Regions from separate parts of the Streptomyces sp. NPDC002809 genome, predicted to be linked through region 1. Evidence: riboswitches for the same ligand, from Rfam matches in the RefSeq annotation. Region 1 holds a riboswitch; the other holds the start of a gene.
What was found. Region 1 has a riboswitch for cyclic di-AMP ahead of ABT025_RS32740 (M23 family metallopeptidase). Riboswitches for the same ligand answer to the same signal wherever they lie in the genome.

Region 2: it holds a riboswitch for cyclic di-AMP, as region 1 does, so the genes downstream of both, ABT025_RS15900 (M23 family metallopeptidase) here and ABT025_RS32740 (M23 family metallopeptidase) in region 1, are expected to answer to the same signal.

Annotation. Positions count from the first base shown of each region.
Region 1 covers NZ_JBEOVJ010000084.1:21,120-25,325, forward strand. Annotated here, with positions in the region: gene ABT025_RS32735 (M16 family metallopeptidase) at 1-1,134, shown strand, start outside; cyclic di-AMP (ydaO/yuaA leader) riboswitch at 1,350-1,517, shown strand; gene ABT025_RS32740 (M23 family metallopeptidase) at 1,531-2,373, shown strand; gene ABT025_RS32745 (GntR family transcriptional regulator) at 2,591-3,298, shown strand; gene ABT025_RS32750 (HPr family phosphocarrier protein) at 3,516-3,797, opposite strand; gene ABT025_RS32755 (bifunctional acetate--CoA ligase family protein/GNAT family N-acetyltransferase) at 3,970-4,206, shown strand, end outside.
Region 2 covers NZ_JBEOVJ010000022.1:31,153-35,358, reverse strand. Annotated here, with positions in the region: gene ABT025_RS15905 (SGNH/GDSL hydrolase family protein) at 1-829, opposite strand, end outside; gene ABT025_RS15900 (M23 family metallopeptidase) at 1,012-1,959, opposite strand; cyclic di-AMP (ydaO/yuaA leader) riboswitch at 1,965-2,121, opposite strand; gene ABT025_RS15895 (tyrosine-protein phosphatase) at 2,595-3,407, shown strand; gene ABT025_RS15890 (DUF6126 family protein) at 3,519-3,695, opposite strand; gene ABT025_RS15885 (helix-turn-helix domain-containing protein) at 3,743-4,206, opposite strand, start outside.

The DNA.
Region 1 (4,206 bases):
GCCGAGCTGGAGCGGTGCGGCGCCACGCTCGACGCCCACGCCGACCACCCCGGTGTCCGGGTCTCCCTGGAGGTTCCGGCCTCCCGGCTGGCCAAGGCGCTCGGCCTGGTCTCCGAGGCCCTGCGGGCGCCCGCCTTCGCCGACAGCGAGATCGAGCGGCTGGTGGGCAACCGGCTGGACGAGATCCCGCACGAGCAGGCCAACCCCGCCCGGCGCGCCGCCAAGCAGCTCTCGAAGGAGCTCTTCCCGGCCACGGCCCGCATGTCTCGTCCCCGCCAGGGCACCGAAGAGACCGTGGCACGGATCGACTCCGCCGCCGTGCGTGCCTTCTACGACGCCCACGTCCGCCCGTCGACCGCGACCGTCGTGGTCGTCGGCGACCTCACGGGCATCGACCTGGACGCCCTGCTCGCCGACACCGTCGGCGACTGGTCGGGCAACACCGCAGAGCCACGCCCCGTCCCGCCGATCACCGCCGACGACGCGGGCCGTGTGGTGATCGTGGACCGCCCCGGCGCGGTGCAGACGCAGCTGCTGATCGGCCGCATCGGCGCCGACCGGCACGACAGCGTCTGGCCGGCGCAGGTGCTCGGCACGTACTGCCTGGGAGGCACGCTCACCTCCCGGCTCGACCGGGTGCTGCGCGAGGAGAAGGGCTACACCTACGGAGTGCGGGCCTTCGCCCAGGTGCTGCGCTCCTCGGCCCCGGACTCCGCCTCCGGGGCGACGGGTGCCGCGATGCTCGCCATCAGCGGTTCCGTGGACACGGAGTCCACCGGCCCGGCGCTGGAGGACCTGTGGACGGTCCTGCGGACCCTGGCCGCCGAAGGACTGACGGACGCAGAGCGCGAGACGGCCGTGCAGAACCTCGTGGGTGTGGCCCCGCTCAAGTTCGAGACGGCGGCCTCGGTCGCGGGCACCCTCGCCGACCAGGTCGAGCAGCACCTTCCGGACGACTACCAGGCGCACCTGTACGCGCGCCTCGCGGAGACCGGCACGGTCGAGGCGACCGCGGCCGTGGTCAACGCCTTCCCGCAGGACCGGCTGGTCACGGTTCTGGTCGGTGACGCGGCGCAGATCGCCGAGCCCGTCCGGGCGCTCGGCATCGGCGAGGTATCGGTCGTGACCGGCTGATCGACCGGCTACTTCACTCGATACCGGGGCAAACGGAAGGCCCTGGCGGAGATCACTCCGTCAGGGCCTTCCGTTTTGTCCGCTTTGTTGGAGAGGTTGCCTGTCTGCCCTGTGGGATGCGCTACAAAACGCCCTGTCCGTTTGGTGTGGGGAAGTACCCCCGCTTAGCGTCGGCTCGGCTGTCCGTCACCCGTATGCCGCATCCGCGACCTACCGGGCAGTCATCGCCGAGTCCCCGTCAGGCGCGAGCCTGGGGAGCCGGGGACCCATGCAGTCCCTGGGGTGAATCGGATGCCTGAGCCTCGTACGAGGCCGGGGGATCCGTAGGAGACCTTCCTGCTCCGAACCCGTCAGCTAACCCGGTAGGCGAGAAGGAAGGAAAGGACCAGCCACTTCATGGCGTTCACCCGTGCCACCGGGAAGCATCGTGCCCCGGGCCGTCTGACGCGCACCGGCGCGAAGGCCGTCGGCATCGCGACTCTGGCCACCAGCGGCGTCATCGGCGGACTGGCCTCCCCGGCCCTCGCCGCGGACACCGAGACCCCCGCCGTCAGCGAGACCGGCCTCACCCAGGTCATCGCCATCGAGAACGTCCTCGCCGACCGGATCGAAGCACAGGCGGACGCACAGCAGCACCAGGCCGACGTCGCGGAGAAGAAGGCCGAGGCCGAGGCGGCCAGGAAGAAGGCCGCGGCGAAGAAGAAGGCGGAGCTCAAGGCGAAGGCGAAGGTGAAGGCCGAGGCGGCCGCGAAGGCGAAGGCCGCCGCCCGAGCCGAGGAGGCCCGCGAGAGCGCGTCCCGCGCCGCCCGTTCCGCCGAGCGCGCCAGGCTCGGCTCCTTCCAGCTCCCCGTCGCCGGTTCGTACGTGAGCACCGGCTACAAGTCCAGCGGCTCGCTCTGGTCCTCCGGCAGTCACTCCGGCATCGACTTCCACGCCGCGTCCGGCAGCTCCGTCGTCGCCGTAGGCGCCGGCACGGTCGTCGAGGCGGGCTGGGGCGGCGCGTACGGCAACAACATCGTGCTGCGGATGACGGACGGCACGTACACCCAGTACGGCCACCTCTCCTCGATCGGTGTGTCCGTCGGCCAGAGTGTCGGCGGCGGGCAGCAGATCGGTCTCTCCGGCTCCACCGGCAACTCGACCGGCCCGCACCTCCACTTCGAGGCCCGGACCACGCCCTCGTACGGCTCCGACATGGACCCGGTCGCCTACCTGCGCGCCCACGGCGTCAACCTCTGACCGGTCCCAGGACACGGCGAAGGCCCCGGCATCACGCCGGGGCCTTCGCCGTGTCGGCTGCCGCACCGGGTCCGCACCGGTCGTTCCCGAACGGCCGGTGACCAAAAGATATTCATGAATTTCCACCCGCCGTCGGAAATGCGACCGCATTGCAATAGAGTCGCAGGACAGGCGTCGATCGGCCGCGTTTCGCGGGGATTAAGGCGGAGGTTCGGACATGCGCATTCCGGCGCATTCGGTATGCACGGCAATCCGCGAAGACATCGTCTCGGGTGTCTTCGAACGCGGCAGCCGACTCACCGAGGAGGTACTCGCGCGCCGCTACGGGGTCTCCCGGGTCCCGGTGCGGGAAGCGCTGCGCACCCTGGAGTCCGAGGGGTTCGTGGTCACCCGCAGGCACGCCGGAGCCTGCGTCGCCGAGCCCACCGAGCAGGAGGCCGCCGACCTCCTGGAGGTCAGGATGCTCCTGGAGCCGCTCGGTGCGGCCCGGGCCGCCCACCGTCGCACGGACGCGCACCTCAAGGTGCTGCGCGGCCTGGTCAGGCTCGGTCAGGAGCGGGCCCGCAGGGGGGAGGGCGACGATCTGCGCTCCCTGGGCGGCTGGTTCCACGAGACACTCGCGCAGGCCTCCGGCAGTCCCGGCCTGATCGCGATGCTCACCCAGCTCCGGCACAAGACCGCCTGGATGTACGTGGTCGAGCATCCGGCCCGCCCGGCCGATTCGTGGGCCGAGCACGGAGCGATCGTGGACGCCGTGGCGCGCGGTGACGCGGAGAGGGCGAGGTCCCTGGCCGCCCAGCATGCCGAGCGGGCCACCACCGCGTACCGGCTGCGCCGCCCCGGCCGGCCCGATGCTGCCACGGTCCGCCCCGCCCGGGTGAGGACCTCGCAACATTCCGTAAACACGCCGAGCGGACGGCATTAACAATTGCGCCGTATACAAAGAATGGGCATTCCGCAGGGCTCTATTCGTGCTGCCCGAATTTCCTTCGGCGGAAGCGGCTTTCCGGGCGCACCCCTATCCCGGGCAGAGGTTGTGCGTGTTGTGGAGTGAAGGCCTTCATGAAAACGAAAGAGCCGCGGCTCCCGGTGAAGGGTGCCGCGGCTCTCCCGCGGGAACGCCTGTTGTCGTGACCCGGGGATCAGACGGTCTCCGGAAGCTCGTCGAGCCCCTCGGCGACCAGCTTGGACAGGCGGTCCAGGGCGGCTTCGGCGTTGTCGGCGTCGGACGCGAGGACGATCTCCTCGCCGCCCTGTGCGCCGAGCCCGAGCACGGCGAGCATGGAGGCCGCGTTCACCGGGTTGCCATCGGCCTTGGCGATGGTCACGGGGATGCCGGAAGCCGTGGCGGCACGGACGAAGATGGAAGCGGGGCGGGCGTGCAGGCCCTCGGCCCAACCGACGTTGACGCGGCGCTCAGCCATGGTTCTGCCCTTCACGAATCAATGGTTGTCTAGACCAGTCTCTCATGCAGTGCGCGGTGCTCCAGCCGACCCGCGGGCCGTTCCCGGCCCGCGCCGACCGTCGCCCGGCCCCCCTCAGACTGCCCCGGCCCCGGCCCCCACGCGACCGCTGACGGAGCCGTAGGCTTTGCCCATGCAGCCCTCTCCGGAGCAGAGTCCGCATCACGCCTACCCCGATCACTGGGAGGCGGACGTGGTGCTCCGCGACGGCGGCACCGCGCGCATCAGGCCCATCACCACGGACGATGCCGACCGGCTGGTCAGCTTCTACGAGCAGGTCTCCGACGAGTCGAAGTACTACCGCTTCTTCGCTCCCTACCCCCGGCTCTCCGCCAAGGACGTCCACCGCTTCACCCATCACGACTACGTC
Region 2 (4,206 bases), on a different contig from region 1:
CGGGCCGCTTGGCCTCCACGTGGTCTCCCGAGGACTCGCCGCGCAGCCGGCGTCCGATCCACGGCACCAGGTACTCGCGTGCCCAGTGGATGTCGTCGCGCCGCACTTCGAGCGTTCCGCGCTGTGCCTGCGGCGGCCACTCCTGGTCCGGGTCGGCGGGCACGTCGAGGCCGAGGACCTGGGCGGCGCGCAGCGCGACCCTGGTGTGCCCCTCGGGCGACAGGTGCAGCCGGTCGTTGTCCCAGGCCCGGCGGTCCTGCACCGAACGCAGGGACCAGAGGTCGAGCACCGGGCAGTCGTAGCGGTCGGCGATGGACCGCACATGGGCGGTGTAGGTGGCGATCTTGCCGCGCAGATGGCGCAGCACGGGAACGTCACGTGTGTCGAAGCCGGTGGTGACCATGACGGTGCCGACCGACCGGGTCAGCTCGGCGACCGCGCGCTCGAAGCGCTCGGCCACGTCGTCGGGGTCGGTGCCCGGCCGGATGATGTCGTTGCCGCCGGCGCAGAAGCTCACCAGATCGGGGGCGAGTTCCCTTGCGCGCGGCACCTGCTCCTCGACTATCTGGTCGAGGAGGCGTCCTCGTACGGCGAGATTGGCGTATCTGAAGTTCCCGTGCGCGGGGGCCGCGATGCCCGCCGCCGCTTCGGGGTCCGGGAGCTGGTCCGCGAGGAGTACCGCGAACCGGTCCGCCCAGCCGACGAAGGTTCCGTCCGGGCCGGGGTCACCGACTCCCTCGGTGAAGCTGTCGCCAATCGCCGCGTACGACCCGATGGCGCCCTGTCGGTTGATGACGCCCTGCTGGATGTTGTTCGAATCGTCTGCCACAAGGGCATATCCTGCACCGCCGAATGTGACCTACGCGACCGTAATACGGGGTTGACGGGTGGTGAGATAGACCACCCGGTCAGTTTTTAGTAAAGAGGGAATAAGCAGAGGGACGGTGCGCCGCCGCGCACCGTCCCTCTATGCATTGCTCAGGTCCGGTTCACCGGACCGGTGTTGCTGGATCAGACGTTGATCCCGTGCGACGCCAGGTACGCGATCGGGTCGATGTCCGAGCCGTACGCCGGGCCCGTGCGGACCTCGAAGTGGAGGTGCGGGCCGGTGGCGTTGCCGGTGGAGCCGGACAGGCCGACCTGCTGGCCCGCGGTCACGGTCTGGCCCGCCGAGACGGAGAGCGAGGACATGTGGCCGTACTGCGAGTAGTGGCCGTCGGCGTGCTTGATGACGACCTCGTTGCCGTACGCGCCGCCCCAGCCGGCGGTGACGACGGTGCCGGAGGTGATCGCCTTCACGCTCGTGCCGGTGGACACGGGGAAGTCGATGCCGGTGTGGCTGCCGCTGGACCAGTTGGCACCGGAGGCGCGGTAGGCGGTGGTGTGGTTGCCCGGAACCGGGTGGACGTAGCCGGAGTCGTTGCTCTGGGCGGCCGGGGCCGAGGACTCCTCGGACGACGAGGCGCCGGAGGAGGAAGAGGACGAGTTGGAGGCCGTGGCGGCCTTCGTCTCGGTCTTGACCGGAGCCTTGGGCGCGGCCTTCGACGGCGTGGTGGAGCCCGTGGAGGTGGTGGAGGCCTGGCTCGCGGACTTGCCGCCGAGGGTCAGCTTCATGCCCGGGAAGATCAGGCTCGGGTCGTCGCCGACGACCTTGCGGTTGTCCTGGTACAGCTTCTCCCAGCCGCCCTTGAGCTTGTGCTGGGCGGCGATCTTCGACAGGTAGTCGCCGGAGACCACGGAGTAGGACGTGGTGCCGGCCTGCTTCTTCGCGACCGGCTTGGCCGGGGTGGCGTGCGCGGCGGCCGACTTCGAGGTGGCGGGAGCGGTCTGCTCCGCGGCGTTGGCACCGGTGGCGCCGAGCAGCGGAAGCGCGATGACGGCTCCGCCGGCGCTCGCGGCGACGACGCCACGGGCGATGGTGCTGGACTTGGGACGGCGGTGCTTACCCGATATGGGCATGAAGGTTTTCCTCTCCGGCGCCTACGAGGTGAGCTGTCGGGTTCGGACTGGAGATGTCCGGTCGCGGCGGGCGCGACTTCACCCCGAGCCGGCCGGTTTCCCGGTCGGCGGCTTACCTGGTTCCCCCGCTCCTGCCACGCGGTGAGTGGGTGCGAATTCCGGGCGGCGGCAGGATTAGGCGGTCCGTCCGGATTGACAGTGAACGTAAGCGAGCCGGGACGACAGAAACAAGCCACGGGTTCCACTTCGGATTCCGCTCCGGAAATACGACACGGAATTCCGGTCACACTCCGTGGATTAAGGATCTTGAATTTCCGCGCGGCGTCCGGAATACCCCACGGCGCCGCAGCCACACACCGTCACGGATATGATCCCGCTCACGAGAGGGTGGCCATCTCCCGCACAAACAGGGCATGTTCTACCAAAAGCCCCAATACGGACATGCCTCACTCATCGGCCGTGCCGCGACCAGGAGAGCCTTGCGCCCCGGACCCTCGCAGCCGGGCACGTGGACCGTCGCGCGACCCCGGAACAGGGGCGCGACCAAGATGATTGCCCGAGGAATCAATGTCGTATCGTCACGAGAGTGGACCCGCGGGCGACACGCGCCCGCGGCAGAGCCTCCAGGAGTGACCGTGACGCAGCAGCTGCCGCAGACCCCGTCGACGGAGCCCGAGCTGGCGGGTGTCCGCAACTTCCGTGACGTGGGCGGGCTGCCCACCTCTGACGGCCGCCGGGTGCGGTACGGGCGGCTCTACCGCAGCGGTCACCTGGCACACGCCACGGCCGAGGACGCCACGTTCCTCTCCGGTCTCGGCCTGCACACCGTCTTCGACTTCCGCAACGGCGCCGACCACAAGCTGGACGGCCTGGACATCGAGCTGCCGGGCGTGCGCAACGTGAGCATCCCGCTCACCGACCCGGCCGACGGCGCGGAGTTCTGGCGGATGGTGCGCGACGGCGACATCGACGAGCTGCGGTCGATCCTGGCCGACGGCAAGGGGTCCCATCGCATGATCGCGTCGTACCGCCGGATCATCCTGGACCGCACGGCCGAGCACAGCCGGGTACTGCACGCCCTCGCCGAGGACAGCGTGCCCGCGCTGATGCACTGCGCCGCGGGCAAGGACCGTGCGGGTCTCTCCATCGCGGTGTCCCTGCTCGCCGTCGGCGTCGAACGCGATGCCATCGAGTCCGACTACCTCAAGTCCAACGACGCACACCGCCGCTACAAGGTCCGCCGCAGCGACACCTCTCCCACCGGAATGTCCGCCGAGGTGATGGAGCTGCTCAATCCGCTCTTCGGCGCCCACCCCGACTACCTCGCCGCGGCCTTCACCACCATCGACGAGACCTGGGGCAGCACCGACCGGTACCTCGCCGACGGCCTGAAGATCACCCCGCAGACACGCGAGCGGCTGCGCGAGCGCCTGCTCGACGAGGCCTGACCGGCCGGGCGGCCCGCAGCCACCGGCCGCGCACCCCCGCGACTGCCGGTGGCGCACACCCACTGCAACCGGTTGCGCATCCCAGCTCCTACCGGTTGCGCACCCCCACGGCTACTGGTTGTGCATCCCCACGGCGAACAGCAGGTAGAGGAAGCCCGCGATGACGTGCCCGGCCACCAGATAGGCGAACAGCCTGATGACGAGCCCGCGAGGCAACTTCTTCTCCTGCGGGTCGTAGTTCTTGGGCCGCCCCGGGCCGAGCGGGTCGAAGTTCTCGGAATCGGACATGACAAGTCCTCTCTGGCCATCGGCGTGCCGGTGGCGGGGGCGAAGCCTCAGCGACGGTGGATCCCGCTGCCGAGACACAGCTCGGCGGCGGGGCTCTGCAGCAGGGTGTGGACGAACAGCAGCTCGGCACCCTCGCGGTCCACGGCCGCGATCCGGTGCGGGGTGAGCGAGTCGAAGTGCGCGCTGTCCCCGGGGGCGAGGTCATGGACCGTTTCCCCGAGGGTCACCCTGAGATGCCCGGCCAGGACGTACAGCCACTCCTCGCCGGGATGGACGCGCACCAGGTCGCCCTGGGCGCCGTGCGGGACCCGGACACGCAGTGCCTGCATCGCCCGGCCGGGACCGCCGGCCTGCTGGTACATCCAGCCGTCGGCCTCGGCTCCCTCGAACCTGCGGCCGCGGACGATCGCGTCACGTTCCGGGGGGATCTCGCCCAGCAGCTCGGAGACCGTCGTACCGTAGATTCTGGCAAGTCCGAGCAGCATGGGCAGCGACGGCTGGCGCCGGCCCG